4 regions of the Litoribacillus peritrichatus genome follow, and region 1 is predicted to be linked to each of the others. Evidence: predicted binding sites of a transcription regulator. Region 1 holds the regulator's gene; each other region holds the start of a gene.
What was found. Region 1 encodes FliA, which starts transcription of late flagellar genes. Its sites were predicted from a motif close to CTAAAGTTNNNNNNNNNNCNGCCGATA; they were not measured.
Positions count from the first base shown of each region.

Region 2: the regulator FliA is predicted to act here: its motif matches at 1,602-1,628, upstream of fliS (flagellar export chaperone FliS).
Region 3: the regulator FliA is predicted to act here: its motif matches at 1,956-1,982, upstream of motA (flagellar motor stator protein MotA).
Region 4: the regulator FliA is predicted to act here: its motif matches at 1,986-2,012, upstream of ABD744_RS02680 (flagellin N-terminal helical domain-containing protein).

Region 1 is NZ_BAABBN010000004.1:461,498-469,493, reverse strand. Features, by position in the region: gene ABD744_RS03290 (flagellar motor protein) at 1-83, opposite strand, end outside; gene ABD744_RS03285 (protein-glutamate methylesterase/protein-glutamine glutaminase) at 86-1,261, opposite strand; gene ABD744_RS03280 (chemotaxis protein CheA) at 1,283-3,544, opposite strand; gene ABD744_RS03275 (protein phosphatase CheZ) at 3,555-4,337, opposite strand; gene ABD744_RS03270 (chemotaxis response regulator CheY) at 4,370-4,747, opposite strand; gene ABD744_RS03265 (RNA polymerase sigma factor FliA) at 4,863-5,606, opposite strand; gene ABD744_RS03260 (MinD/ParA family protein) at 5,661-6,479, opposite strand; gene flhF (flagellar biosynthesis GTPase FlhF) at 6,541-7,914, opposite strand.
Region 2 is NZ_BAABBN010000004.1:336,060-344,055, forward strand. Features, by position in the region: gene fliD (flagellar filament capping protein FliD) at 1-1,530, shown strand, start outside; gene fliS (flagellar export chaperone FliS) at 1,680-2,117, shown strand; gene ABD744_RS02700 (flagellar protein FliT) at 2,154-2,453, shown strand; gene ABD744_RS02705 (sigma-54 dependent transcriptional regulator) at 2,694-4,181, shown strand; gene ABD744_RS02710 (enoyl-ACP reductase FabI) at 4,284-5,081, opposite strand; gene ABD744_RS02715 (ABC transporter ATP-binding protein) at 5,078-6,703, opposite strand; gene ABD744_RS02720 (ABC transporter permease) at 6,721-7,752, opposite strand; gene ABD744_RS02725 (microcin C ABC transporter permease YejB) at 7,755-7,996, opposite strand, start outside.
Region 3 is NZ_BAABBN010000007.1:610,858-618,853, forward strand. Features, by position in the region: gene ABD744_RS12405 (HDOD domain-containing protein) at 33-1,811, opposite strand; gene motA (flagellar motor stator protein MotA) at 2,107-2,958, shown strand; gene motB (flagellar motor protein MotB) at 3,033-4,079, shown strand; gene rsgA (small ribosomal subunit biogenesis GTPase RsgA) at 4,094-5,131, opposite strand; gene orn (oligoribonuclease) at 5,306-5,866, shown strand; gene queG (tRNA epoxyqueuosine(34) reductase QueG) at 5,910-6,983, opposite strand; gene tsaE (tRNA (adenosine(37)-N6)-threonylcarbamoyltransferase complex ATPase subunit type 1 TsaE) at 7,107-7,589, shown strand; gene ABD744_RS12440 (N-acetylmuramoyl-L-alanine amidase) at 7,594-7,996, shown strand, end outside.
Region 4 is NZ_BAABBN010000004.1:325,418-333,413, reverse strand. Features, by position in the region: gene ABD744_RS02680 (flagellin N-terminal helical domain-containing protein) at 1-1,904, opposite strand, end outside; gene ABD744_RS02675 (flagellin N-terminal helical domain-containing protein) at 2,339-5,371, shown strand; gene ABD744_RS02670 (methyltransferase domain-containing protein) at 5,770-7,842, shown strand; gene ABD744_RS02665 (class I SAM-dependent methyltransferase) at 7,921-7,996, shown strand, end outside.

The DNA of each region.
Region 1 (7,996 bases):
GAAATATGGCCACCATCCAGAAAATTACCAAATAGAATTGCGCCTATACCGAGAATAAGCCCGATCAGGCTGAGTACATCCATGTTTATGAAACCTCATCAATCAACTTTCGCGAGATCTGATCCAAGTTAAGAATTTCATCAGCAAGATTCGCGTTAATCACCGACATCGGCATTCCATAAATAACACAACTTTCTTTATCTTGCGCCCAAACAGCACTGCCATTCTTTTTGAGAAGCGCGGAACCATCTTTTCCGTCGGCGCCCATCCCCGTTAATACGATCCCCAATACACCGCTATTAAATACATTCGCAGCAGAACCAAAAGTAACATCAACACAAGGCTTATAATTCAAGCGCTGATCACTCTCTATGATACGGATAGAACCTCCATTACGACGGTCAATCATCATCTGTTTGCCGCCAGGAGCCAAAAGAGCAACGCCTGGTTGCAAGGTATCACCTTCTTCAGCCTGTTTGACTTTAATCTTACAAATTTGATTCAGTCGCTCAGCAAACGCAGCCGTAAAGTTAGCAGGCATATGCTGAACCAAGACAATCGGTTTGGAGAAATTAGCCGGCAAAGCCGTCAGTATTTTCTGAAGTGCAACAGGGCCACCGGTCGATGTGCCGATAGCAACCAACTTCACATCCTGAGATCTTATTGAACGGCCTGGCCTCGCCGAAGCTGCCGGTTTCGGCTGAACTTGTGGCTCCACTGCGGGCTTAGGCCTCGAAGCCGTCATTTCGGGCTGCTCTTTATGAGTGGACGATTTAAGTGCTTCGCGAATGGCCTCTCGCTTAGCTTTCATATCGGCTTTTTTATCGCCCGTCGACTTAAACTGCAATAAGCTATTTGAGCTTTTTGAGCCCGCTACTTCACGAATTTTTTCCGCCAGCAGTTTTTGTACTTTGCCCGGATCTTTGGAAATATCTTCAAAGTTTTTCGGCAGAAAATCCACCGCCCCCGCTTCCAGCGCATCCAGTGTCACCCGAGCACCATCAAACGTAAGCGACGAGCACATAATAACAGGCGTGGGGTGAGTGGCCATGATGTTGCGAACCGCAGTAATACCATCCATGACGGGCATTTCAAAGTCCATGGTAACAACGTCTGGCTTCAACTTTTTAACCAGCTCAACTGCCTCAGCGCCATTCGACCCAGTACCAACAACTTCTATGTTTCTGGCTGCATTTAGTATGTCGCTGATACGACGTCTGAAAAAGCCTGAATCATCTACAACAAGCACTTTAACCGTCATTAGTACTCCAAAAACTCAAGGTTAATTATAATTATTCATGGCCTTCGAAGCATAATTGTTAAGCATACTAGGCACATCAAGAATCAACGCAATACGACCATCTCCGGTGATTGTAGCACCAGACATACCAGGCGTTCCGTGGAGCATTTTTCCAAGTGGTTTAATGACTACCTCTTCTTGGCCGATCAACTGATCCACTACGAAACCAACGCGCTGAGTGCCAACTGAAACGATGACAACATGAGCAGAGCTTTCTTCGTCATCGGATAGGGTCTTTTTCACTAACCATCGTTTCAGGTGAAACAAGGGATAAACTTTTTCACGAACGACAATCACTTCCTGACCATCTACCACGTTGGTCTGCGAAATATCCAAATGGAAAATCTCATTCACACTGACCAACGGGAAAGCAAAGGCCTGACTATCCAGCATCACCATCAAGGTCGGCATGATGGCCAAAGTCAGAGGCACTTTGATGGATATTCTTGTCCCCTTATTAATCTCAGAATCCACATCAATGGTGCCGTTCAGCTGTGAAATTTTGGTTTTCACAACATCCATGCCGACACCACGACCGGACACATCCGAAATCACTTCTTTGGTCGAAAAGCCAGGGTGAAAAATCAGGTTGAATGCTTCTTTATCGCTGAGACGATCCGCAGCATCCTGATCATATACCCCTTTTTCTACCGCTTTTTGACGCAATACGTCAGGGTTCATACCACCGCCGTCATCCTGAATACTCAGCAAGATATGATCGCCCTCTTGCTCAGCAGACAGCACAACCTTACCGGTACGCGCTTTCTTATTTTCTTCACGAACTTCCGGTGTTTCAACACCATGATCCACCGCATTTCGAACCAAGTGAACCAGTGGATCGGCCAACGCCTCCACCAAGTTCTTATCCAAGTCGGTTTCTTCACCCACCAACTCAAGATTCACTTCTTTTTTCAGTGTTCTTGCAAGATCTCGTACAACTCGTGGAAAACGCCCGAAAACTTTCTTAATCGGTTGCATTCGGGTTTTCATAACAGACGTTTGAAGATCCGCAGTTACCACGTCAAGATTCGACACGGCTTTGGAAACATCTTCGTCTGAGCTCGCCATCCCCAAACGAACCAAACGGTTACGAACTAATACCAGTTCGCCAACCATGTTCATGATGTCATCAAGGCGCTTTGTATCAACTCGAACGGTTGTTTCTGTAGGTGCCGAGTCTTTCGCAGGCGGCTTAGGCGGCGCAGATTTAGCTGGCGCAGGCGCGGGTTTAGCAGCCGCTGGAGGCGTTGGTGTTGGGTTCGCTGCCGGCGCAGCCTCTTTCTTAGGTGCGACAGCCGATGGCTCAGGCGCAGGATTCGAAGTACCTGTTTCAGCAACTACAGTAGGCCCTTTACCTGCCCCATGCAGTTCATCTAACAGGTTTTCGAATTCATCATCAGAAATTACATCGCTATTACCTGACGCTGCAGGTGCAGCAGGCGCGGGCTCTGGAGCAGGTGCTTTACCTACCCCTGGTCCTTTGCCTGCACCGTGTAATTGATCCAATAATGCATCAAATTCATCTTCGGAAATTTCTTCACCCCCTGCCGCACTGGCTGCCGGAGCAGGCGTACTGACAGCAGGAGAAGGTGCCGGTGCAGAAGCCCCACCCGTAGGGGAGCCCCCTTCACCGTGTAATTCATTCAATAACGCTTCAAATTCTTCTTCGGTGATCTCATCACCGCCAGCGGCACTGGCAGGTGCAGCGGGTGTATCAGTATCAAACAGTTCAACATTAGAAGATTCAGATCCTGAATCAGCAGATGCCACCATCTGATCAAATTCGGCGTCAGCCTGATCTCCAGCGGAGTTGTCCGCCACCGGTTCAGCAGCTGGCGCTGCCTCATCGGCACTTTCAGGTCTGGCGAGTTGTTCGAGGCTTGCGAGTAGTTGCGGATCAGCTGCAGGCAATTCTTCACCATTACGAACACAGGAGAACATTTCATTTACAGCATCAAGCGCTTGTAATACAACGTCCATTAGCTCGGAATCTACTGATCTTTGACCATTTCGTAAAATATCAAAGACGTTTTCTGCAACATGGCAACAATCAACTAAATTAGTTAACTGTAAAAAACCTGCGCCGCCTTTTACCGTGTGAAAACCACGGAAAATGGCGTTTAATAAATCCATGTCGTCCGGCTTTTGCTCCAGTTCGACCAACTGCTCTTGAAGCAGCTCCAAAATTTCCCCTGACTCTACCAGGAAATCCTGGAGGATTTCTTCATCGGCCTCGAAACTCATTCATGACTCCTTAGAATCCAAGGCTGGACAACAAGTCATCCACCTCATCCTGACTGGTCACTACATTCTCGCGTTCTTCAGCGTCGACTATAGGACCCTCTGCTAACAGTTCATCGGCCGCCTCGGTAACTTCTTGAGTTTTTTCAATGCCGGTAATTCGTTCAACCAAACCGGCCATTTTAACAAGCTCAACAAGATCCGTTTCGACCCCTTTAACCAGCTTGATAACCTTTTGGATTACCTGACCGGTTAAATCTTGGTAGTCTTGCGCCAATAGAATGTTAGAGAGGTTGGAGGACATCGTAGAACCGGAGCCATCCACCTTTTTCAGGAACACATCTATTTTTTTATAAAGTTGCCGGAAATCGGAGACTTCCAGTTCTCTTCTTAGTAACTTCCCCCACTCAACCGATAACTCAGCCGCTTCCGCTTTTAAGTCATCCACAACAGGAATGGTTTCCTCCACAAGATCCATTGTCTTGTTTGCTGCGTTGTTGGTTGATTGGATCACGTAACCAAGACGATCCGACGCATCTGCCATTTTAGATTCATCGGTTTCTTGTTCACTGCTGGATATATCGATCTCAAAGTTCTTGATCGAGTCGTGTAATCCCCGCGTTAAACGGCCAATTTCACGATATAAACTTTGATCCCTTACATCAGATAGGTTTTGTACATGTTGAATAGCACTTGTAAAATCTCCAGCTTCCACTGCATCTACAAGCGACTTTGTATGTTCTCGGATCGAATCCTGAATATCTTCCAGGTGACCGCCCGATTTACTATCAGCCATTTGGTTCCCCTTTCGAGAACGGTCACTAAAGGTTAACTTGCATCCACACGCTCAAAGATCTTTTCGATCTTTTCTTTGAGTGCCTGAGCGGTAAACGGTTTTACAACATAGCCATTCACACCCGCTTGCGCAGCAGCAACAATCTGCTCGCGTTTCGCTTCGGCGGTAACCATAAGCACTGGCGTATGAGCCAAGGCTTCGTCTGCACGTACAGCGCGTAACAAGTCAATGCCCGTCATGCCTGGCATGTTCCAGTCAGTAATCAGGAAGTCAAAATCACCCGTTTTAAGCATAGGTAATCCCGTACTGCCGTCATCCGCTTCATGGGTATTTGTGAACCCCAAGTCTTTTAGTAAATTCTTAATGATTCGTCTCATAGTTGAAAAATCGTCAACTATCAGAATTTTCATATTCTTGTCCAAGATAACCTCCCAAGACCTTGATGGAAAATAGAATTTCCATTCGAATATGGTTGTAAAGTAAGTGTAGTCATTAGATTTAGACTATCCAGTAATTATGCAGTTTTTAAGCACTTTCGTCATTCCACTCCAACAATCGTGCTTTCAATCTATGCGCAGCCTGGCTGTGAATCTGACTTACTCGAGACTCACTCACTCCCAATATCTCACCTATCTCTTTTAAGTTTAGCTCTTCATTATAATAAAGAGCCAACGTTAACCGTTCACGTTCCGGCAAGCGCGTAATCGCCTCTGTAAGCTTTCTGCGAAATCTTTGCTTGGCAACGTCATCAAAAGGTCCCGGTGTTGTACCATGAAAGTCATCTTTCTGATACTCACCTTCTGCAATCAATTCTTCGAAGCTAAATAGCTTACTGCCGACCGAATCCTGGAGATAACTATGGTATTCATCGACTGACACACCTAATTCTTTAGCAACTTCATTATCTTGCGCATCTCGGCCCGTCTGGCCTTCCACCTGTTTGATGGCGTCCATCACTCTTCGGCCGTTTCTGTGCACCGACCTTGGTGCCCAATCACCACGGCGTATCTCATCCAGCATAGCACCCCGAATTCGAATACCCGCATATGTTTCAAAGCTGGCACCTTTGGAAGCATCGTACTTTTTAGCCGCCTCCAGCAAACCAATCATCCCAGACTGAATCAAATCGTCCAGCTGAACACTTGGCGGCAAGCGCCCCATTAGATGAGTCGCAATTTTCTTTACCAGGCCGGCATACTTCTGAACAAGGTTGTGAGCCCCTTTAGGATCAGTCTCCGAATACATAACAACCCCACTAACTGCAGCCATAGCAACACCCTACATTTCTTTCAGTCTGACTCTGAATATTAACTTTCAACACAACTAACCTACGTTATATTGAACTAATTGCTCTGCAAAAAACTCCAAATGACCTTTCGACGACGTCGGTAACGGCCAGGCATCTGCCTTTTGCGCCAGAGCTCTGATCGCGATGGAAGCCTTGGATCTTGGATAAGCCTCCAGCACCGCTTTTTGTCTTTGTACCGATTTCTTTACCTGTTCATCAAAAGGCACCGACCCTACATATTGCAGTGCGACATCTAAAAACCTGTCAGTTACCTTAGTGAGTTTAGCAAACAAATTACGCCCATCTTGTTGCGTTTTAACCATATTTGCTACAACCCGGAAACGATACATACCGTAGTCCCGGTTTAAAAGTTTGATGAGTGCATACGCATCTGTGATAGAGGTCGGTTCGTCCGTTACTACCACCAGCACTTCATTGGAAGCACGAACAAAACTGATCACATCATCCGCGATACCCGCTGCGGTATCCACGATCAGTACGTCCATTTGATGCGACACTTCACTGAACGCATGAATAAGTCCGGCGTGCTGCTGTGAAGAAAGATTCACCATGTGCTTCGTTCCCGAGGAGGCGGGAACTATTTTCAGCCCCATCGGCCCTGGCACCATAATTTCTGAAAGAGTGCATTCACCGCTTAAAACATGCTCAAGCGTTTTAGTGGAAGAAATCCCCAACAGAATATCGATATTGGCCAATCCTAAATCCGCGTCCAGCAAGACCGTCCGACGCCCCTTTTCGCACAAAGCAATCCCTAGGTTTAAAGCAACGTTGCTCTTGCCAACGCCGCCTTTTCCTCCTGTGACAGCAATTACTTGTACTGGACTACTACTCATACCTACTCCTGTGGCACTCTTCTAAATCAGCATAAAGAAAAATTTGAATTTATGCTTTTTATTAACTCGCTATTCTTTTTGAAAATGCTTGTTCTGCCTGTTTTAACTCATCCGCAAAAGCAGAAACTCCACCATTAAGCTGCTGATACATATAAACGGCTTTACTGACTAAATTACCGGCGTTGGCATTTTCAATGTCATCAGGAATTCTTGCGCCGTTAGTCACATAAGCCACTGGCATGACCCGCTCAATCAGAACATCAATGATTTCACCCAATGAACCCGCTTCATCGATTTTACTTAGAATACAACCATTCAAGCTAAAGTCTTGATATGTATCAAGTACTTTCGTAACAACAGACTTATGTAATGTGCATGGTAAGGTCAAAAAAGCCTTAAAATTACTTGAGTTCTGCTTAACCATTCGAAGCTGTTGATGTATTGAAGATGTCGAAGGATCAACCCCCGGCGTATCAATAATGACCAACGACTTATTTCTGACTGTATTCAAAAGCTGCTCAAGAGAATGCTTTTTATCCACCACGCGAACAGGAACATTCAAAATCCGTCCCAAAGTCCGCATTTGATCATGAGCGCCAATTCGTTGACTGTCAGTAGAGATTAGCACAACCCCTTCACTTCCGTGCTTCAATGCAAATTTAGCGGTTAACTTAGCCATGGTTGTTGTCTTACCAGAGCCAGACGGACCAAAAAATGCGTATACCCCTCCACGCTCCAATAAGTCACTCTTAGCAATAGGAAGGTCATCCGCCAACAAAGTTAACGCTTCTCGCCAAATACCCTGTTCATCGTGCATTTCGGTAATGCGATCAACAATGGAGCGAGCGACACCGTTGCTGATGCCCATTTGATTCAGACGCTTTAAGGCTGCCGCGTGCAATGGATGATAGTTGGCATAATCCGCCATCTCCCGGTCTTCAAGCTGTTGTCTCAACAGCTGCTTCAACCCCTGAAGCTCCTGCTTCATAGAACTTAAATCTTCACTTGGACGTGCACTTGAAGCTGGCTTACTGAATTTGGATCTTAAAATAGAGGCTTTCTTTTTAAACGGCTGTTCTCCAGATCTTTTACCTGCAGACTCCAATGAGGAATTTTCTAGCCGCTCATTCAAGCCGACCAACTCATCGGAAACACCGCCCCACTGATTTCTGGAAACCGCATTCGATGCGTTGTTCAGCGCGGCTTCTAAATCCGGGTTCACGTATTTATTTTTTCCAAGAGAGGCGTCCGCTTTATCAAAGTAATCAAAATCCACTTTCCCATCGTGTCTTGGGTCATAATCCAGCGCAGTAATAACTTCCACCCCGCCTTGCACTTTGCGATTTGCCAAAACTACCGCATCAGGGCCCATTTGTTCTGATACTTTTTTTAATGCTTGTTGCATTGTTGGAGCAAAAAACTTTTTAGCTTTCATAGCTTAGCCACTCTTACAAATTCTGCCTGAAATGTTTTCAGCAATAAATTGACGTTAATTTTATAAATGCGAAATTGATGCC
Region 2 (7,996 bases), 130 kb from region 1:
TTTGATCCGGATAACCCTGAAACAGGCCTTCTACTCGGTGACAGCACTTTAAGAAATCTGGAAAATCAGGTGGATTCTGTTTTTGGTCAGGTAGTGTCCGGAATGGAAAACGCAAATGTTCGTTCTCTGGCGGAGCTGGGGTTGACACTTTCTAAGACTGAAAATGTATACGAGTTCGATCAGGATAAGTTTAATAAAGTTTTTGATGAGTTTCCTGAAGACGTCGCGGCCATATTTTCTCAAAAGTTAGAAAGCTCCTCGTCTCGTGTTGATTTTAAAAGCGTGGTTTCAGGAACGACTGCGCCAGGTTCTTATGATTATTCAATCACACAGCTTGCATCTCAGGGGTCGTATACAGGTGTAACAGCTGTGTCATTCCCTGCTGACTCATTCACTGTCACGGCTGGCGTTAATGACGCATTTAAACTTGAAGTCAACGGTGTCGCGTCGGGCCAAATTACTTTGACAGCGGGCGCTTATGACGGAGCTGCTTTGGCGCTTGAGATTCAGTCGCAGATCAATAATGACAGTACCTTAAAAAATAACTCAGCCAGTGTTGTGGTTGCTTACGACAGTGGCACCAATAGCTTTAGTATTACTTCGGACCTATATAAGAGCTCATCTTCCGTTGCTTTTACTGAAATTGCCGCCTCAACTGAAAATGACTTTGGTTTCTCTTTGACGAATGGTACAACGGTTGCGGGCAAAGACGCAGAAGGCACCATTAATGGTGTCGGAATGAAGGGAACCGAGTCCAGCGGTACTTTTACGGCTTTGTCTGTTTTAAGTTCATTTCCGTTCACTGTTGATGCCAATAATGATGAGTTCTCGATCAGTGTGGATGGCATCACTTCCGGTATTTTATCGTTGACTCAGCAAGCCTATGCCTCTGGTGGAGATTTAGCGACTGAGGTCCAAAACCAAATTAATGCAGATCCAACGTTACTGGCGGCGGGTAAGTCCGTTACGGTCAGTTTTGACACAGATAAGTTGATTATTACCTCGGACTCAAAGGGTACTTCATCCACGGTATCTTTTGCGTCACTGGATACCAATTCCAGTACCGACCTGGGCTTCAGTTTAAACAGCTCTTTGAGTAAAGCGGGCGAAGACTTTACTACAACCGGCGTGACGGCAAGTGGCAATCGCTTAGAGCTGGATGATCCTGATAATGCAGCCGATGGCGTGGTGTTAAATGCTTTAGTGAATGACTTCCAGCCAGGTGAAACGGAAATAACAGGAACCGCTAACTATGTTTCCGGTGTTGCGGATGAGTTGGTTTCTCTCTTTAACGGGTTCTTAGCATTTGATGGTTTAATCAATAATAAAACGGACAGTATTAAAACCGAACTGAAGTCGGTTGATGATGCTCGCAGTAGCATGGAGGATCGCTTAAAGGCTTTGGAAGATAAGTTAACGATTCAATTTATCTCTGCTGATCTTCGTGTTTCACAGCTAAAAAACACCGAACAGTTCGTCACCACTCAATTGGCGGCCATTGTTAACTCATTCACGAATTCGGATAAATAAGGCGGTTTAGCGTTGGCCCTCACTTTGTGGTTTTCAGATTCAAACTGTTACAAATAAGCGAGAGGCTTGGGTTAAAGTTTTTCAAAGAATAGCCGTTAAACTATATTACATATAGACGTCTTAGACTTTAATAAAAGAGTGCTGCGATCATGAATACATATGCAAATCGTATGAACCAATACAATAAAGTGAATCAACAAACGGGTATTGTTGATGCCGATCCTCATCGCTTAATTCAACTTCTTTATAATGCGTTGAAGTCTAATTTATCAAAGGCTCGTGGTCATATTGAAAGACGGGAATTTGAACAAAAGGGCAAGTTGCTTACTAAGTCTGTTGAGATATTAAAGGCATTAAGCGATTGCCTGGACGTAAAGCATAACCCAGAGTTGGTTGAAAACTTGGCTGCGCTTTATGATTATTGTGCCCGTCAGTTGATGCAGGCCAATTTACAGAATGAAGTGAAGTTTGTTGATGAGGTGGTTGAGTTGATAACGCCTGTTCAGCAAGCCTGGGACGACATTCGTGATCAAGTGGTTCAGCCTAAACAAGAGCCGACTTATAATGGCACGACGGCTACTGCGTAATACTCAATCGTTTTGATTTAAGATCTGGAGAGAAAAATGACAGACGTTACAAAAAGAATTGCCGATGTCCAACAGGCGATGCGCTTGGCTCTCTCCAATGACGATTGGGAAGAATTGAGTACGCTTGATTTAAAGTGCCGGACATTGGTTGAAGAGGCTGTCGCAGATGCCTCAAGAAATCAGATTATCGTTCGTGACGCCATTATTCCGCTGCTTGAACTGTACAAGCATGCGGTAGCCGCTTGTGAGGCGCATCGAGATCAAATAGCGGCAGAACTCAAAGGGTTTAATCGACAAAAGACAAGTGCTCAAGCCTATCAAAACTGTCAGTTTTAGTGGTTAAGTGATTCATCTTGCTAAGACGTGTCCTCTGTTTAATGCCAGTAAAAACAAAAAGTTAATTATTTTTCTGTTTTAATAGTGTCATTTAGTTGACTCTTCTGGCATCCTCGGCTTTACTTTTTCGGTACAAAAAAAGAAATAATTTTGGCGCACTGATTCCAGAAGAGATGTCAGGCGATTTAAAACTGCGTTTGGTTGAAAAAGCCAAACTATCAAGGGGTGGGTTTTATATCTATGTGGCGCGAAGTAAAAGTTCTGGTGATTGATAATAATGAAGAACGCCGCAATCAAATAGGCATAGTTTTAGGTTTTTTGGGTGAAGAATTCTTATTAGCGGATGAAGCCAGTTGGTCTTCCGTGTGTGACGCTTCCGTTAGTGATCCTGCATTAGGTGCGGACTCCGGCGCTTACTCTCCGGAAGTGCTGGCCGTTATTGGTGATTGCTCAAACACCGAAGCGTTATTGGCTAATCTTAAAGAAAGAGATCAGGCCATTCCTGCGATTTTACTGCGTGGCAGCGATGACGATGGCCGTGAAATTTCAGAAGGTGCCCTGCAAAGAATGTGTATTGGTCGGTTAACCTGGCCGGCAACGTATAATAAGTTAATGGATCATATCCATAGGGCTCAGATTTATCGTGAACAATACGATTTGAGCCGGGGTCATCAACAGCGACGAGAAGTCCAGCTGTTCAGAAGCCTTGTGGGGACCAGCAGGACCATTCAGCATGTCCGTGAGATGATGGCGCAGGTTGCCGATAAAGACGCCAGTGTCTTGATTACAGGGCCTAGCGGAACGGGTAAAGAAGTGGTTGCCCGCAACCTTCATCACAATTCTCCTCGAAAAGCGAACCCCTTTGTTCCGGTCAACTGCGGTGCCATTCCTGCTGAGCTGTTAGAAAGTGAATTATTCGGTCATGAGAAGGGCGCTTTTACCGGGGCAATTTCCAGCCGCTCGGGGCGTTTCGAAATGGCGGAAGGCGGCACATTGTTTTTGGATGAAATTGGCGACATGCCATTGACCATGCAAGTGAAGTTGTTGCGTGTTCTTCAGGAACGAACTTATGAAAAAGTGGGCGGTACCAAAACCCTTAAAACCGACGTTCGTATCATTGCTGCGACCCATAAAAACCTGGAGAGCATGATCGACGAAGGTGAGTTCCGGGAAGATTTGTATTACCGACTGAATGTTTTCCCGATTGAAATGCCTCCGTTGAAAGATCGAATTGAAGATGTCCCGCTGTTATTGAACGAGCTTATCTCTCGTTTGGAAAATGAAAAGCGTGGTTCTATTCGTTTCAACTCCGCAGCCATTATGTCTTTATGCCGTCATGAGTGGCCTGGAAATGTTCGTGAACTGGCAAATCTGGTCGAACGAATGGCCATTATGCATCCATACGGGGTGGTTGGTGTTCAGGAACTTCCGAATAAGTTTCGTCATTTAGAGGGCTTTGAAGAGGATCATGACGCTGGGGAACCAATGGAAATACCAGCCGCCACTAACACCGGCATGGTTGACCCTGAAGCGACAGCGTTATTGCCCGTGAACGGGATAGACCTAAAAGATTACTTAGGGCGTCTTGAAAAGTCTCTTATTTCCCAAGCTTTGGATGATGCCAACGGCGTTGTTGCTCGTGCTGCAGAAAAGCTCTCACTGCGACGAACCACGCTTGTGGAAAAGATGCGGAAATTGGGATTAAGTAAAGAAAAAGAAGCGAACTAAAGGCTTTAGACTAGCACAACCAGAGTCATCGCTTGATGATTCTGGTTATGACTGGTGGTTCGAATGAATGTTTAACTTATTCAAGCGCTCATTTCTGCGTTTCTAAACGGGCGCCATGCCTGCTTTACTCAGCCCTCCATCGACGTAAATGATCTCACCGGTAATGCCGCTGGCCATCTCTGAACATAAAAAGGTAGCTGTATTGCCGACTTCCTCAATGGTAACGCCTCGCCTTAAAGGTGCTACCTCTGCACTGTCGGCCAGCATTTTTCTGAAGTTTTTAATGCCGGCGGCGGCCAAGGTTTTGATTGGCCCGGCAGAGATAGAGTTTACCCGGATGTTGTTTGGTCCGAAATCATTTGCCAGATAGCGAACACTGGCTTCTAAACTGGCTTTTGCCAAACCCATTACATTGTAGTTCGGGATGATTTGCTGTGAGCCATGGTAGCTCATGGTTAATAAACTCCCGCCTGGACGAATCATTGGTGCCAATTCGCTGGCAAGCGCAGTAAAACTGTAGCTGCTGATGTCATGGGCAATTTTGAAGGATTCTCTGGTGGTGTTGTTCAGATAGGTTCCGTCGAGTGCTTCTGTCGGGGCAAAGCCAACGGAATGAATCAGAATATCAAACTCGCCCCAGTGTTCTTTAATGGCTGTGGCGACGTTTGTTATTTGTTGATCACAGCTCACATCACAAGGAAGAACAAGCTGTGCTCCCCATGCTTCCGCAAATTTTTCAACACGCGGCTTCAGTTTTTCGCTTTGATAAGTAAGTGCTAACTCAGCGCCATGCTGGTGAAAGGCTTCTGCAATTCCTTTTGCAATGGAGTGCTTGCTGGCAAGGCCGATGATCAAGGCACGCTTGCCTTTGAGAAGCTGAAACGTTTGTGATGTGTTCATACTGTGGCCTCGTAAAATGCGGCTTCCATCAGGGTTTTTGTGTACTCATGGCTTGGGCTTTCGAATACATCAGCGGCCTGACCTTGTTCAACAATATGGCCCTCTTTCAGGACGATCAATTGGTGGCTGATTGCCTTTACGACGGCAAGGTCGTGGCTGATGAACAGGTAAGTAAGTTTGTACTTACTTTGTAAATTTTTGAGCAAATCCAATACCTGGGTTTGAACGGTTCGATCCAGGGCGGAGGTCGGTTCATCTAATACGATCAGCTCTGGTTTCAGGATGACGGCTCGGGCTATGGCAATGCGCTGTCTTTGGCCGCCTGAAAATTCATGGGGATAACGATTCCGAACGGAAGGCTCCAATCCAACTTCTTGCAAAACATCAATCACCGCTTGCTCTCGGGCTTTGGCATCCAGTTGCGGCTCATGAATCTCCAGGCCTTCTTCGATAATTTCCTGAATGGACATTCTTGGGCTTAAACTGCCATAAGGATCTTGAAAGACAATCTGCATTTTTTTACGGAAAGGGAGCAGTTGTTTCTGGTTCATTTGATCCAGCCGATCCCTGTTGAGCAGGATGTCACCTTCACTGTTTATTAAACGGATGATCGCATGGCATAGGGTGGTTTTTCCTGAACCGCTTTCTCCTACGATGCCTAAGGTCTCGCCTTTTTTAACATCGACGGAAACGTTTTGAACGGCGTTAAAGTAATCTTTGACCCGGTTTAAGATCCCGCCCTTGATCGGGAAGCGAACGGCCAGTTGATTTGTGTTCAAAATTTCCGGTGCGTCGGATGCAATGGTGACAGGCAGTCCTTTCGGATCTGCATTCAACAGGGTGTTGGTGTATTCATGTTGTGGGTCATCGAATACTTGTCGGGTGGTTCCAGATTCCAATAAATCGCCGTGCTTCATTACACAGACATCATCGGCATAGCGATGTACGACGTTCAGGTCGTGGGTGATCAGTAAAATCGACATGCCGACTTTTTGTTGAAGTTCTTTGAGCAGTTCAAGAATTTGTTTTTGAATGGTGACATCAAGCGCGGTGGTGGGTTCATCCGCCAATAAAATATCGGGCTCATTCGCCAAAGCCATGGCAATCATGACTCTTTGTTTCTGACCGCCGGACATTTGGTGAGGGTACTTTTTCAAACTCTCTTCCGGCGAAGGTATTCCTACCAAATCTAAAAGCTCCAAAACACGCTTTCGTGCCTGAGAATTTTTTAACCCCTTGTGAAGTGACAGCACTTCTGTGATTTGTTTTTCGACCGTATGGAGGGGGTTTAGAGACGTCATCGGCTCCTGAAAAATCATGCTGATGCGGTTGCCTCGAATGGCGCGCATTTCAAGCTCATTCAGTTCAAGGATGTTCTGACCTTCAAACAGTATTTCCCCCTGATACTGCACGCTGCTTTTGGGGTGGAGTTGTAAGGCTGAAAGGGCAGATACAGACTTACCAGAACCACTTTCGCCCACCAGAGCCAAAGTCTTGCCGGGGTAAAGGTTGAATGAAGTTTGTTTGACGGCCCGGGTTACTTCAACGCCGTTGTTGAACGACACGGAGAGGTCTTTTACCTGTAAAATCGGTTGCAGGTTTTGTTTGGATTGGTCTGTCATAGTTTGGCCTGCATTTCTTATTTCTGTTTACGAGGATCAAAGGCATCACGTGTGGCTTCGCCAATGAACACCAAAAGAGTCAGCATGACGGATAAGGTCACGAAGGCGGTAATGCCTAACCAAGGCGCTTGTAGGTTCTCTTTGCCCTGTTTTACCAGCTCACCTAATGATGGAGAACCTGTTGGCATACCAAAGCCTAAGAAGTCGAGAGACGTTAACGTGGTCACCGCGCCTGTTAAAATGAACGGCATAAAAGTTAATGTGGCTACCATGGCGTTCGGAAGCATGTGTTTAAACATGATGGCGTGATTGCCAAGGCCTAAGGCACGAGCGGCTTTTACGTATTCCAGATTTCTGGCCTTCAGGAATTCGGCCCGAACCAGATCCACCAACTGCATCCAACTGAACAGCAGCATAATGCCCAATAACCACCAGAAATTCGGGGTTACAAAGCTTGATAGAATAATCAGTAAATACAGTGTTGGCAGCCCAGACCAGACTTCGATCAAGCGTTGCCCGATTAAGTCAATTTTACCGCCGTAGAAGCCTTGGATGGCTCCCACCATGATGCCAATGACGGTGCTGACGATGGTCAGCGTTAACGCGAACAGGACAGAAATTCGGAAACCGTAGATCACACGGGCCATGACGTCTCGGGCCTGATCATCACTGCCTAGCCAGTTGTTACTTGAAGGCGGCGCCGGCGCCGGAACCGGTAAGTCGTAAATGTGCGTGTCGTAGCTGTACCGAATGACAGGCCAAATCATCCAGCCACCAGACTCTTCGATGATTTCTGAGATATAAGGGTCACTGTAATCGGTTAAAATGTCGAGGTCACCGCCGAAGGTGGTTTCGGGGTAGTCGATTAACACCGGAGTGTAGAGGCCGCCATCGTATTTCACCAAAATGGGTTTATCGTTGGCAATGAATTCGGCAAATAAAGAGAGTACAAACAGGACCAGGAAGATCCACAGGGACCAATAACCCCGGCGGTTTGCTTTGAACTGTGCCAGACGTCGCTGATTGATAGGGCTGATATTCGCAAACATGATTAGCCCTCCCTGCTTTCAAAATCAATTCGAGGGTCAATGATCACGTAACTGATATCACTGATTAATTTCAATATCAGGCCGAGCAAGGTGAACATAAATAAGGTGCCGAAGACCACAGGGTAATCACGGTTCAGCGCCGATTCAAAACCGAGTAAACCGAGGCCATCCAGAGAGAAGATCACTTCGATGAGCAGCGATCCGGTCAGAAAGATACCGATCAGTGCCGCCGGTAAGCCGGCAA
Region 3 (7,996 bases), on a different contig from region 1:
AGAAAGGTCGAAAAGAAAGCCAAAACGGATGATTATGGGTTGATTTGTTGGCTTTTTTTCAGGGTGGCTTTTCTCTCACTGAAATGTTCCACGCAGTGTCCCAGTGCCCGGCACAGTACTTTAAAATACTTGTAATCCTCCTCGGTGAAGTCATCGCCTCTCGCGCCCGAGTCGGCATAAATGATAACCACCGGTTTGCCCTTGGCGAAAATGGACTGAACAAAGAAGTAGTGAGCTTGAGATGCACTGGTTAATGTACTGGGAATGGAAGTCCGTAATTTTGTCAGATTGGATTTATTAATCCAGGCACCTAAAGGCTTTTGAGACAGCTTTTGGAAAATACTGGGGCGCTTCAGATCAATGACCAGATCGGCCAGTTTTGGGCTGTCCATCATTCCGGCGGTGTAATAAGCAACGAGCTTATGGCCGGAGGCACTGATTAATGACGCAGAGCTGCGTTCAAGGCCCAGGCCGTACTTGATGCACTGTACAGCGGCGTTCATGAGTTCATGGATGTCCTGGAAGCGTTCTGGATGTTTTAACATGTTGTTGGTCAGTTCGCTGAACATTTGCATGTTGCGTTTGTCTTTCAGCTTGACGGTTGGAACATCTCTGTCCAGTGCCGGGTTGTGCTTCTCAGATCGAGGTCTGGCTTCTTTCGGCACAAAGTCCACGTCGCCTTGCTGTGATGTTTTGCTGCGTAGGTCCTCAATGCCGGAAGAACTTGATCTGGCCTTTGATGTCGTTGCCTGAGAAGATGTTGTTTTGTTGTTGGCTTTCCTCTTCTTGGATGAATCGGGGATGTCATCGCCGGCCCAGCTGGGTTTGCTGATCCTTGAAATGTCTGAAGGAATTTGCAGTAAATGTTTGGCTGGCAGCAATATATAAGGAATAGGGTGCTCAGCCGACACTTGAATGGCGGTGTCCCGAATACGCTGATACGCGGTTTGATGATCGATGCCCATGTATGTACCGTAAATGGACAGGGCGCGATCAAAGTTTCTTCCGTGCCAGTTTTTATAACTTTCCATTGCAAGGAAATTGCCGAGAAAGGTTGGAAACGCCAGAGAATTCATCATCAGCTTTAAATTGCGATCTAAACTCGGCGGTATTTCAGACTTTTGCGGGCAAGCTTGGCTGAGCTGCACTAATTGTCGGCTGGTGGGGCGTAATCCTTCCAGCATGCTGGCCTGAGTGAAGGTGGGTAAACGCCACATGGTGCCCAAGTGCTGACTGATATCGAGGACAGTACACCCCAATATTTGTCGTTGCGCTTTTTCCATCGGCATACGTTCTTCAAACGTAAGATACTGAGCAATGCGCATTTCATGAGGTGCGGTAGACCACATTAACCAGTAGCCGGTGCCTGCAAAGAGGGTAGACCAGTACAGCAGTTCTCTTGGCAGGATTGGTTTGGATTCTGCCATGTGGTCCACCTGAGCGGCAGCATGCAGGCTGTTACAGATGGATTGAAGGTATTCCCGGTGGGCGATGTTTCTTGGGTTTAATTTTAATGTCGGAAGTTTCTTCATGATGGTGCGGACTTTGTCCATGCCCAGCATGCTGATCGCCAGATCCGGAGAGTGTATTTCCGTGTCCGGGTTATTGCATTGTTGGTTGGCAAATTTAATCAAATACAAACAAGCGACAGGGTCCCGGTGAATGAGTGCGGCTAATTTACTGAAGGGCAGGTCTGTTTGCTTCAGTGCGGTGATCAGTTGCGCGCTGGTATTTGGCAATAAGGGCAGAGCTTGATCTTTAATCAGATGTGCCCAGCCTTCCGCTGTATTGGGACGTTTATTTGTTTCCATTGAGTCGCTTTATCTGGTTAGAGTTTATTACTATCGGCCTAATGGCTTGAATCTTTGGTACTAAATTGGCTTATCCAACAGAATAAAATGCTTTGATTTACAATGATAGTACAGTCGTGTTCTATAGTGACTTATAAAATTTATCTAATATTCAGTGACGGATGGTCGATATTTAAGAAGAATAAAAAATTTCGTGAAGATATTCAGAGCCTTCTTAGTTTGCATCTTGTCTATCGGTAGGAAGCAGTGTGATGCAGCACTGCTCGTACAAAATTTGTATGTTTTGGGAGATTGAATGCTCATTCTTTTAGGTTGGATCATTGTATTGGGGTCGGTTGGCGGCGGTTTTATCCTGGCGGGTGGTGAGCTTTATGCGCTGTGGCATCCTCATGAACTGTTGATTATCGGCGGTGGTGCTGCAGGGGCTTTTGTGGTTGCCAACACCGGCTATACCGCGAGGGCAGCGGTAATGTGGTTTGGTCGTCTTATGTTGCCGAGTAGAGTGAACCAAAACTACTATATGGATGTCCTGAGCCTGTTATTTGATTTGTTTGCTAAAAGTCGCCGGGAAGGAATGATGGCCATTGAAGCCGACTATGAAGAACCGAACAGCAGTTCTGTGTTTTCAAAGTACCCGTCGGTGTTAATTAACCAGCAAATGACGGTTTTTATTTGTGATTATCTGAGGCTGGTGACGTCCGGGAATATGGCTTCTCATGAACTGGACAACCTGATGGACATTGAGATGGATACGATGCGTCATGAACGGGAAGCGCCGGCGATCGGCCTGGCTAGGGTGGCAGATGCATTGCCTGGCTTCGGTATTGTGGCGGCGGTGATGGGAATTGTCCTCAGTATGGCGTCCATTGCTGAGCCGCCAGAGGTTTTGGGGGGTAAGGTTGCGGCGGCCTTGGTGGGCACATTTACCGGTATTTTATTGGCCTACGGTATTATTGGCCCGGCCAGTAACGCGATTCAAAATCGCATTGATCAGGAAATGGACGTTTATCAGTGCATTAAGGCGTGTGTTGTCGCTTCACAAAACGGAATGCCTCCACAGCTGGCGGTGGAGTTTGGTCGTAAAACGATACCAACGCATTATCGACCAACGTTTGCGCAACTGGATCAGCGCGTTCGTAACCGATGACCCCAGAGAGTATTGTTCAGGCGCGTTTGGCGCGGCATCACTCACCCAATTTATTTATGTGTTCAGGATAGTCCGTGGAAGAATTTCAACCCATCATTGTCAAAAAAGTCATCAAGAAGCATGACCACCACGGTGGTTCATGGAAGGTGGCTTTTGCGGATTTTGCTGTGGCCATGATGGCGTTTTTCTTTTTGATGTGGATTCTGAACAGTACCAACGAGACGCAAAAGAAAGCAATTGAAGGCTATTTCAAAGATCCGGCTGGTGTTAGTCAGAGCGGTGGCAGTCGGTATGTAATTGATTTGGGAGGAAGCCCCCAGGCACTGGATGCCAATAATGAAACACGAGACTATGACAGTGATTATGTTGACCCGGAAGGGGTGTTGAGTGCCGCAGCCATTGAGTCAGCGGCGGATAAGATTGAACGCGAACGTTTGAAAGATTTGATGGCCGAACTGGAGCAACGAATTGAAGAAAGTGAAGCCATGCGGCCGTTCAAAAATCAGCTGCTATTGGATATTACCAAAGAAGGTTTGAGAATTCAGATCATCGATCAAAGCAAGCGACCCATGTTTGATCCGGGCGGTGCTCAGCTCAAGTATTATACTCGGGACATTTTATTGGAGCTGGGCAGCTTTTTGTCCGGCGTTCCAAACAGCATCAAACTCACAGGGCATACCGATGCGGCCAAATACGCCGACGACGATGACTTTGGAAACTGGGAGTTGTCGGCTGATCGAGCCAATGCTGCGCGCAGAACGTTAGTGGAAGGGGGGATGTCGTTGGAGAAAGTAGCGGAAGTGGTTGGTCTGGCGGATCGGGCGCTGTTCGATGAGAAGCGACCATTAGATCCGGTAAACCGGCGTATTGCCTTGATTGTATTAAATAAACGCTCGGCCGCAGAGATCCAACGAAATGCCGCTGGTGGTCAGGAAGAGAAAACAGAGGATGCCCCGCCGGTGCGTCCGAGATCGCAGCCCTTTACTAAGAAAGAGCTGAGAGAGAACACTCAGCGGTTATCGGATGACTTGAAAGGCATAGAGGCGGATAACCTGCCCGCGCCAAACCAGTATCGTGAGGCCGAAGATAACCAGGAAATCTGGAACTTGGACGACTTCTGATTGGGGCGGGTGAACTAGAAACTGCTCTCTTCCAGTGAGTCAATGATTCGCCATAAACTGTTAAAACGCTCGTCGCTGATGTGTCCTTCTTCGTGGGCACCACGAATTGCACAGCCAGGCTCGGACTGGTGATTACAGTTTCGGAATTTACAATTACCAATGTAAGGGTGCAGTTCTTTAAATCCTTCAAGAATGGCTTCTTTGGTGAGGTTCGTCAGAGACAGTTCCCGAATTCCAGGGGAGTCGATCAGGTCTCCGCCGGTTGGAAAATGATAAATTCGGGCGGTGGTCGTGGTGTGCTTGCCCTTGCGGGTGCTTTCGGACAGCTGGCCGGTCAGAATGTCTGATCCGGGCAGTAGGGTGTTGATAAGTGAGGACTTACCTACGCCGGACTGCCCTAGAAACGCGCTTGTTTTGGATTTTAAGGCTTGATGTAACTCATTCATACCTGCATCGGAGTGAGTTGACGCAGTGATCACGTCATAACCTAGTCCGGTATAAAGTGTATGCAATTCATTTAATCGTGATTTATAAGGACTGTCTTCCAGTAAGTCCGCTTTGTTGATGACCAGTGTCGGCGTGATGCCCCAATGCTCCGCAGCGATGAAGTATCGATCCACCAACCCTTGAAACGGTTCGGGCTCTGGCGCGATGACCACCATAATCTGGTCAATGTTGGCGGCGATTAACTTCATCTCACCGCGAAAACCAGGGCGGGACAGTTGATTGTTACGGTCATTGACAGCGACGATAACGCCCGTATCGTCCGTATTTTCACGCCAAACGACGATGTCTCCGGTAACAATGTCGCCGAGGTTGCTGCGTTTGTGGCAGCGAATAATTCTGTGTTCGTCCGGTGTATAGGGGTGGGGTTCTACATCAACCTGTACGCCAAAGTGCGATACAATCCGACCTTGTTGCTCTGGGCCAAGGTCTCCTTCAGAGAGCGCTTGCTCGGCTTTTTGATCTCGTTGTTCGGCGCGTTTGGAACGCTCGTCTTGCACTTTTTTAATCCGCCAAGCCTGTTGACGGGTAAGTTTGCGTTTGGCCATGAATCCGTATTTAACCTTACTGGTTTTCTGCTTTGAACAGAAAAAGATGGACGTATATATCAGAGGTATATATCAATTGTGCCCAGCATTGCGATCTGCCTATGAAAAGTCAAATGAATTTGGTGCTCGTTTATCTGGAGACTACTTGCTAGAATTGATGGATATATTGATTTTATGGGTAATGTAGGAATGGCAGAGCAGAGTAATTTAGTTTGGATCGACATGGAAATGACAGGCCTGAATCCAGAGACGGATTGTGTCCTGGAAATTGCGACCATTGTTACCGATTCTGATTTGAACGTTATTTCTGAAGGTCCTGTGATTGCTGTTCATCAACCCGATGAAGTTCTTGATGCAATGGATGATTGGTGTACCAAAACCCATGGCGACAGTGGTCTGACGGCTCGTGTGAAAGCCAGTACGGTTTCTGTCGAAGAAGCCGAGCAACAAACGCTTGAGTTTTTGGCCCAGCACGTAGCCAAAGGGTCTTCGCCGTTGTGTGGAAACAGTGTGGGTCAGGACCGTCGCTTTATGGATCGCTACATGCCGGCGCTGGATGATTACCTGCACTATCGCATCATTGATGTAAGCACGCTTAAAGAGTTGGCGAAACGTTGGAATGCGAAGGCGTTAAACGGTTTTACTAAAGCGGGCACCCATAAAGCACTGGATGACATTCGTGAGTCTATTGCTGAGTTGAAGCACTACCGGGCCACTTTCCTGAAGATCGATTAAGGTCTTCGTTTTCTGATTTTTGATTTCTGAGCAGTCTTGCGAGTTATGGCACTTGCGCAGCTTTGATCTGGCTGGCTTTACTTTGCTGTTGAGCAATGGCCCAGTCGATGTGTTCTTTGACCATTTCAGAGGCGGTATCGCGTTTATTCATTAAAGCATTTAGCGTTGCGTCACTTTGTGGCGCATTGCCTAGCGCAATAGCAATGTTTCTTTGCCATTTTTGGTAGCCAGCCCGGCGAATAGGCGAGCCTTCGGTGTTTTTAAGAAAAGCCTCTTCCGACCACTCGAACAGCGTCAATAAGTCGCTGTCATCTAACTGGTTTCTTGCTTTAAAGTCCTGTTCCTGGCTGGTTTGGGTGAATTTGTTCCAGGGGCAAACGACTTGGCAGTCATCGCAACCATAGATTCGATTGCCCATGAGTGGCCGCAGGGCTTCATCAATGATGCCATCGTATTCAATGGTCAGGTATGAAATGCATTTTCGGGCATCCAGTTTATGCGGGCCAATAAACGCATTGGTTGGGCACAGATCCAGACAAGCTGTGCAGCTGCCGCAGTGCATTTTCTCCAGGGGTGGGTCAACAGGTAAAGGGAGGTTGGTGAACAGCTCTCCGATGAAGAAATAGGAACCTGCTTTGGCATTGATGAGCATGGTGTTTTTGCCAATCCAGCCGAGGCCCGCGTTTTCGGCAAGTCCTCGTTCCAGCACCGGCGCGCTGTCTACGAATGCCCGGTATCCGTGTTCCTGACCCATGTCGGATATGATTTTGCCCAGTTGGGTGAGTCGCTTTCGGATCAGTTTGTGATAATCCCGGCCCAGAGCGTAGCGTGATATGTAGGCTTTTTCAGGGTTGTTGAGTACGTTTTCTGCCTGTGCCTGATCGTGCATATAGTCCATTCGGACGGAGATGATGCGTAAGGTGCCTTCTTGTAAATGCTCAGGGTGAGCCCGGAGTTCGAGGTTGTTGTTCATCCACGCCATTTCACCGTTGAGTTTTTGCTCCAGCCAATCTTTCAGGTGGCCAAAATGCTTGGATACATCGGTGGAGGTGATGCGAACATCCTGAAAGCCCAGCTTTGCACCTTCTTGTTTGATCCGGTTGGCGAGTTGTTGCATAGAAAAGAACGACGAAATAACAGTTAGCGACCATCTGGGCAGTGAAAAATCATCCCAGCTTGGGTAGACTGTTTATTTTGCCTGAACTGTATTCGGAACAGAAGTGCTAGGGATCAATTAATCATGTTGTTTAGTCGATATCTTGAAAATGAAAAAGAGACACTGCAGGTGGCTCGATCGTTGGCTCAGGCGCTCGAAGGCCGGGGTGTCGTATTTTTGCAAGGGCACTTAGGCGCAGGTAAGACCACGTTTTGTCGTGGCGTGTTGGAAACTTACGGTCATACGGGGGCAGTGAAAAGCCCGACATACACCTTAGTTGAACCTTATACACTGGATAATTTGAACGTTTACCATTTTGATTTATATCGCCTGTCAGATCCTGAAGAACTGGAATACATGGGTATTCGGGACTACTTTGATGAAGGCAATCTGTGTCTGGTTGAGTGGCCTGAACAAGGCGAGGGCATCTTGCCTCAACCGGATTTGTATGTCCGCCTTCAGGCCGACGAAAGTGGTCGCTCAATGACCATCGAGTCGTTCTCTGAGTACGGACGGACAACCTTGAATAAATTTGACCGGATTGTACATCGCAGTGTTGAGGGATAATTTTTTGATCAGGAAGTCATGGCTGTCAGCGCTGATGTTTTTCTTTGGCTTATGTTCGCTGGAATTGGTTGCCGCTGAAAAAGTAAAAAGCCTTCGCGTCTGGAAAGCGCCCGAGTATACCCGTGTGGTTTTGGATTTAACCGGGGCGGTGGAACATCAGGTTTTTATGCTCAAAAATCCGGATCGTTTAGTACTGGATTTAAGCAATACGGTGTCACCAAAATCGCTTTCTTCTCTTGATTTCTCAGGCAGCCCGGTGGCGGGCATTCGACACGCAAAGCGTCAGTCAAATGATGTGCGGTTTGTGCTGGACATGAAAGAACCGGTCAAACCTAAAAGCTTTTTGCTAAAGCCTAACGATCGGTATGGTGACCGGTTGGTGGTGGATATCTACCCGCTTAGTAAAG
Region 4 (7,996 bases), 140 kb from region 1:
CTTTGCAGCACACTGTCCTGAGTAAGACCAACGGTTTGTGAGTTACCATCAACTAGGTTAGTACCACCAGTATCCGTTACAGAAACAGTAGAACTGCCTGTTGCTAATTGCTCAAAAGCCAATTGCCCGGTAAAGACATCGTTACCTGCTGCTGCAATTGTAGACTGAGCACCTGTATCACCATTGACACTCTCAACTTCAATCGCTCCACCCACTGCTGCAATCTTAAATGCAGCGGCTGCGGTATCTGCACTTCGGATATTCAAAAGAATATCATCATTGTCCGCATCATAACTTGCCGTTATATCAAAGTTCGAACCCGTATAATCTGTCGCGTTAATCGCAGATACAAGATCCCGGGCGGATGAACCAGCTACCAGTGCGTTACCCAAGCCAACAGCACCATTACCGAAAGTAATGTCTGTCAGAGTTGAAATACCAGAAGAAGCCACATCAATGACAACATCCAACTGCTCATAAGCAAACACGCCAGTATTTGCTACAGAACCATTCACAGTCGCAGCAAAATCAGCCAACGTATCTGCTGCCGCGTTAGCCACTGCAGTATTTGAAGTATCATCAAAAGCCACACTGAAGGTCGCAACTGTACCGGTTTTAACTGTGGCATTATCATTCGCCGCTGTACCACCGGTCACTGAGTTAGTTGAATCACCAATAGCAACACTGTCCGAAACCAAAGCAGCACTGCTTGAACCGTATGTACCAGCCGTTAGACCTGCATTAGACAAATCGCCCGTACCAGTACCATCACCACCACTGATTACAATCTCAGACGTACCACTGGTTGTGCTTAGCGTAAAGCCACCCTCATAAGTCTGTACTGTCGGGGTACCTAAGCCTGAGTCACCACCCAATGCCAAACCTGTATCTCGGGCAAAGTTTGCTTCATCACCAGCTGCATAGTTTGCAAAGTCGTTGGTTAAGTCCGCACTTAAAGTCACATTTCGGCCGTCTGCCGCTGTCAGGATAATACCGTTAGCATCCTCCCCTGTATCAACAGCTGTAATACCAGTAGAACCACTGATGCTGTTAATCGCCTGAGTAATACCTGAACGAGTCGCTGCAGTATCATTTGCAGCAATCGAAATCTCGACAGAAACACCGTTAATTACAAGAGTACCCGCATCGGCCGCCGCTGCAGCAGATTGAGAGCTACCTGAAACAGTATTTTCGTTAACCGTTGCCTGAACGCCTGTTTCTTCTGTGCTCTTATTAATAGCCGCTACTTTAGCAATCGCCGATGCTGCGGCATTATCTGTAGATGCGGTATCGTCATCTTTAGATGAAGAACCGATCGCAATCCCGTTAATGAACAAATCACCATTACTGATGGCATTATCAGAACCGACCGCACTTAACCCAGCGGTATCTGCAACACCTAATGTATCAGTAGTAACAGCACCAATATTAACGTCCAATGTATCGCCTGCATTAGCGCCTACCTGCAAAGACGTAGCAAATGAACCGTCTAAAAGGTTAATGCCGTTGTAGTTGGCGTTATCTGCTGTATTTTGAATCTCATCGAGTAACTGCTGTGCTTCAGCATTCAGTGCATCACGATCAACATCTGCGTTAGTACCGTTGGCAGACTGCACCGCTAGCTCTCTAACACGCTGTAGGTTGGTTGTAATTGAATCCAACGCACCTTCTGCTGTTTGAGATAGTGAAATACCGTCACCTGCATTTCGAATTGCTACATCAGTACCACTGATCTGCGCTTCAAAACGTGTGGAAATTGAAAGACCCGCTGCATCATCCTTCGAACTGTTAATACGAAGACCAGAAGAAAGACGCTGCAAAGCGGTATCGTTGCCCGACTGGGCTTTATCTAAGTTACGCTGCGCATTCAACGAAGCGATATTTGTGTTAATAATCTGTGGCATGGTTGTTTCTCCATTCAATACCGCCGCAAGCGGCCTTGGCATTGGGCTCTTTTGGCCCTAATTTTTAATCTTCAACAGGGTTAGCGGCACTTCTTTTGAAACCTTTAGAACATTTTTTCATCGATTACAAAAAATTACTTACCGCCTACTTCTGTTCAAATTTGCTATCGGCCAACCCTTGCCGTGACTTTAGAAAAACAGGCTACTTTTCGACCAGAGCAGATAATCGCTCACCACATAACACGATAACCCATTGATTTAAAATACAAAAAAAATCTGGCATACCTTTAGCATAAAGCTTTTCATAGCTCTAATGCGTGGTGATTCAATTCCGCATAGGAGTTTCCTTAAAGAAGTTAAAGCGCTGAAAACCTAAAGAAGCGCAATAACCACGCATTGATATGCAAGACATTAAAATAAAATAGGAGAGCGTTATGCCTCAGGTCATTAATACCAACATTGCTTCTCTGAACGCACAGAGAAACTTGAACCAATCACAAGCGGACAACCAAACCGCGCTGCAGAGATTGTCTTCTGGCTTACGTATTAACAGTGCAAAGGATGATGCGGCAGGCTTAGCGATCTCCACACGTTTTGATGCGCAAATCGAAGGCACCAATGTTGCCATTCGAAACTCATCGGATGCCATTTCATTGTCCCAAACGGCTGAAGGCGCGTTAAAAACCGTTACTGATGCCTTGTTAAGAATTCGGGAACTGGCACTTCAGTCCGCAAACGGAACCTATGACGACATTGATCGTGAAGCCCTTAACTCAGAAGCTCAGCAACTGATCGATGAAGTTCAGCGTACGTCTGAAACCACAAACTTCAACGGCCGTAAACTTTTAGACGGATCGTTTGATACGCAGTTTCAGGTGGGGGCCAACGCAGGTGAAACCATTGATGTCACCATTGGCAAACTGACCACTGATTCTCTGGGTGGTGGCGATACGGCAGGCATTAGTTCGATAGCCACCGATGAAAAGATCACCAAAGGTGATTTAGTCATCAATGGTGTAACCATTCAGTCTTCCGTTTCATCTTCAGACAGCGCCTCATTTGCCAATGCTGACGCCTCATCGATCGCCAAATCAGCCGCGATTAACGAACATACCGATGAAACCAACGTAGTAGCAGAACCGAATACTACCGTTGCCGAAGGCACCACCCAAAGAACAGGCAGTACCCTCGCAGGCACTGCCACCAGCCCTGCCACTGTTCAGCTGAACGGTGTGGACATCACCGTCAGTTGGGGTGGCCAAAACGGCGATGCTGACAGAGCATCCGTGATTGAAGCCATCAATGCAAAATCAGACCAAACAGGTATTGTTGCGGTTGATTCGGGCTCCGCTGTAAACGGTATTTTTCTGGAAGCCGATGACGGGCGAAACATCACCATCACTGGTGTTTCCGAAGCCATTGCTGAGGCAACCGGGCTTCCTCGCGGCGAAATTGCCAACCAGTCAATTACACCGGCAGGTTTTGTTGGTGACTATACGGCAGATACTATTGCCATCACATTTACAGACAAAAACGGCAATACAGTCACCAACGCTTCTCAAACCATTACCCTTGGTGCTGCTAACTTTGGTGGTAACACCATTGCACAAAGTGCTGCTGCACTGACCACTATTTTCACCAGCAACGGCGTTGACCTGGAAGCCATAGTTGATCCAAATAACGCGGCCAACATTCTCTACAGAGCGACAGGGGAAGCAGCCGCCAGTGGTTATAATTTCACCATCACAGGTAACGATGCCAGCGGTGGCGCAGGCGACGTTGCCGAACTGTTCAATAACGCGACGGTACAAACCACCAATGGTCGGGACGGCACCTATGAAGGCGGTTTCACTCTTTATAATAAAACCGATGGCGGACCAGTCACTATTGATGGCGGCGACGGCTCAGGCAGCGGCGACTTAAATAACGTAGGTTTAGTCAGAGGCGAATATGAAACCGGCATTGCAGCATCTACAAGCCAGGAACGTATTGCCGTTCGTGGCCCTCAAGAGCTGATTACTTCGTTCAACGGCAATGGCACAAACGTTACTGCAAACGGACTGTTTGATTTCAACACCAACAATGCCACCTTTGACTTTGTCGTGCAGGACGCCCAAGGCAATACAGTATTCAACGGCGATAACATTGTATTCGCCACTGATTTATCCGGTGCTGCAGACCTGAACGCATCCACTGCGCTGGCGGCACCCGCCCTAGACGTTGCCATTACAGCCGCCATCGCGGCCGCAGGTTTAACAACCGCGCAATTGGATGTGGTCGTCACCGGTTCCACCGATGGCACAGGCACCATCACCTATGAAATGACAGGCACCCTGGTGGCCAACGGCACGAATATTCAGGTCTCAGATTTCCAGGGCGCTGCCAATGCTGATATCAACATGGCAGCCTGGTACGGTGAAAGCACAGTAACAGACACAGTAGACTCGACGGAAGGTACTGATCTGCCACAAGCGCTAGACGAAGGTGACTTAGTACTGAACGGTGTAGTTATCAGTGCTTCACGCTCATTGGATGACACCGCATCAGACGATACCGCCTTTACTTCTGACAGAGCATCCAGTGGTATTGCTTTAGGCGCCGCAATCAATAGATCAACAGAGCAAACAGGTGTTACAGCGACAGTAAACCCAACCGAAGTCACTGGTGGTTCCTCTTCAGCCAGCGCCCCTATTGGCAGCACTGGCACAGTATATATTAACGGCGTCCAAACCAGCCTGGTTGCAGGTACTGGAGACAGTGAGTCCGATAGACTTTCCACAATTAATGCCATTAATGCCATCACCGGTCAAACCGGAGTCGTTGCTGAAGATAACGGTACATCAATCACACTGACAGCCGAAGACGGCAGAAACATATCTGTTGCCATTGATACCAACGATACGGCCAATGGATTTACAGCAGCTCAGGCATTAGCGTTTACCCAAGGAATTGGCTTAGACAGCTCTATTGATGGCATTGGTTCCGGCGACTTTGCGGCAACGGCGACTTACATCAATGCAGCAGAAACCACCTATTCAACACTAACGCTGACCTCTGCTGAACAAATTGAAATTGGTCCAGGTTCTAATGGCCCAGATGCTCTCACTGAGATTGGATTCAACTCTGGCGAGTACGGTGGAGCAACGGAAGGGACTTTCATCAAAGACATTGATATTTCAACGGTTGAAGGTGCCGTAGAAGCCTTAGCGGCAATTGATAATGCTGTGGCTTCAGTGAACTTTGAGAGAGCGAACCTGGGTGCCTATCAGAACCGATTTGAATCCACCATTGAAAGCCTGTCAATCACGTCAGAAAACTTAAGTGCTTCGAATTCTCGAATTCGGGATGCGGATTTTGCTGCAGAAACCGCAGAATTATCCAGAACTCAGGTGCTGCAACAAGCAGGTATCTCTGTGCTATCACAAGCAAATGCACAACCGGAGCAGGTACTTAGTTTACTGCAGTAAACTCAATCACCTAACTGACCTGAAACTATTGGCCCAACAGGCATTGCCTGCTGGGTCTTTTTGCTTTTCACCTCTGTTTTTACTTCTCTGTCTTTGCTTATCTGTCTTTACTTCTCTGCGCCCAAAATCGCGCTGATAACCCAAGTGCATTCAATAGTTACAACCGCAGCACTATTAACCACTTAAACACTAACCACTTAAACACTAACCCCTTAAATACAAATCTCTTAAATACAAACCACTGAGATTGCTTACCGCTTTAACAACAAGTTAGCGGCAAAGTTTACCTCCCCCATAAGAAAAGCACCATAAGCCATTGATTTAAAGTAACTTTAATTATTGGCATGGCTTTCGCTAATTAATAGAAAAGTTATGAATTTAGCTGGAGGGTTGCCGCTATGGCACAACAAGCATTTAACACAGAGTTTAATAAAAATTTAACAAATCCTGTCGGTGCCATGCAGCTCGATGTTGCCAGTATGCTCATCCAGGCCAACGAGCATTACAACCGATCATGCCAAGGTAACCTTACTGAAGAGATGCGTGAAATTGAGCGTGAAAAAGCCGCTCAGCTTTGTGAATTCTTATACAATAAAAATCCGAGCCAACCACAGGTTCTCAACCTGATTGGCCGTATCTCACTGGATCAGCACGATTACAGCAAGGCTTTAGAACACTTCGAAACGGCCATTGAACTCGACCAAAGTCAGCCGATGTTCTTCACCAACTTAGCCTATTTGCAATTAATGCAACGCAAATTTGACCTCGCTCTTAAACACTTTAAGAAAGCCATTGAGCTGGACAACAAACACACTCAGGCACTTTCAGGTATTGCCTTAACATACCTGAATATGGGACGTTACGGTGAGTCTTTTCAAGCTTACCGCAACCTGATACGCGCAGGTCATTTTAATGAAAACATCCAATCGGGTGTTTTCCGTTCAGCGGCCATGTTAAAAGCGGATTACTATCAGGTTGAGCTAGAGCACGACTTAATTCGATATCTTCAATACCCTAATGCCGATCATGATTTACTGTCCAACCTGGCCACCAGCACCCTGGATCATAAATACAACATCAGCGGAGATAAAGAATCCCCTCTGGACATTTTTGCCATTGCCAAAGACACATTATTTTTAGAGACCCTAAGAAAAGTACACTGCACAAACGTTGACCTTGAAAATACGATCCGGGCACTGCGGTTTTTAATTCTAAGCCAGAGCATGGAAGCCGGTCACATCATAGATGAGTTCATCCAACTCGCTATTGCTATTTCTATGCAGTCAGCCAGAAACGGCTATGTTATGTCCATGTACGAAGACGAAACAGAAGTGGTTGCAAGCATTGAAAGTCTTATAGAGCAGATCATTGCGTTAGAAGATTGGCAGCCACAAGATGTTACTGGCGCTTTGATTCTTCTGTCCATGTATAAGCCTTTAACTGGCTCAAACGTGGGTGACACCATTAACAACACAACCGTTTCTGAATGGCCTGAGCTGCTGCAGCCAATGCTTGAAAAAGCACTTACTGAACCAGAAGAAATCATGCGCCGAGCGGAGCGCTATAAAAACCCAGGTATGACGGTTCATGCCAGCCATAATATCAAGAAGCAATATGAGCGCTTCCCATACCCACATTGGAGCAACTTAGGGTTCCATACACTGTGTGACTATACACAAGCTCTACGCCACGAACTGTCTCATATCGTTATCCCGCCTGAACTGAAAGGCAAAACCTTGAACATGTTGGTTGCAGGCTGTGGTACAGGACTGCAGGCTCTGAAGGCGGCCAGGTACTTCCAAAATGTCAAAGTAACCGCCATTGACATCAGTGCTTCCAGCCTCGCGTTCGCTGAAAAACAAGCCGAAAAGCTTAAGATCCGTAATGTAAAATTTCTCGCTTTAGACTTAACCAAGGTTGAGCAACTGAATGAAGAGTTCGACATTATTGAATGCAGTGGTGTACTGCACCATCTACCCTCTCCCGAAGAAGGGTTAAAAGCACTGACCAATTGCCTCAAGCCCTACGGTTTTATAAAACTGGGGCTATACAGTGAAGCAGCCCGGTTGAAAATCAATCAGCTGAAACAAGAAATTATCGGTAACTTCACTCAGGCAGACGAAGAACAAATCCGAAAGTTACGCTGGTTAATCATGACCGATGATAATTTAAAGGCTGAGTATGGAAAACTAATCAGCTCGCCTGACTTTTTTCATATGGCAGGGTGTGCCGATTTACTTTATAACCCACTTGAGCACCTCTACAATATAAATTCGCTAAGGAAGCTTACTCAAACAACTGGCTTAAAATTCCAGGGGTTTACTGGCTTAACACCAGAACGAAAACAAGAATATGGACGCCGATTCCCTCTGGACAAAGACATGACAGACCTCCATAACTGGGAATCTTTCGAAGAGAAAAACAAAGAACTTTTCTCGGGTATGTACCAGTTTTTCTGCCAAAAACTTTAAAAAATAAGGGCGCTAAAGAATTTTTTAGCGCCCTTTCAGCCATTACCCAACACAGCTCTTAAACTTTACGGACACTTTATGGATAGCAACTATTTAGAAGAGGTTAGACGTCAATATGAAGAGTACCCATACCCGGAAAGAAACCCGGAGGTAG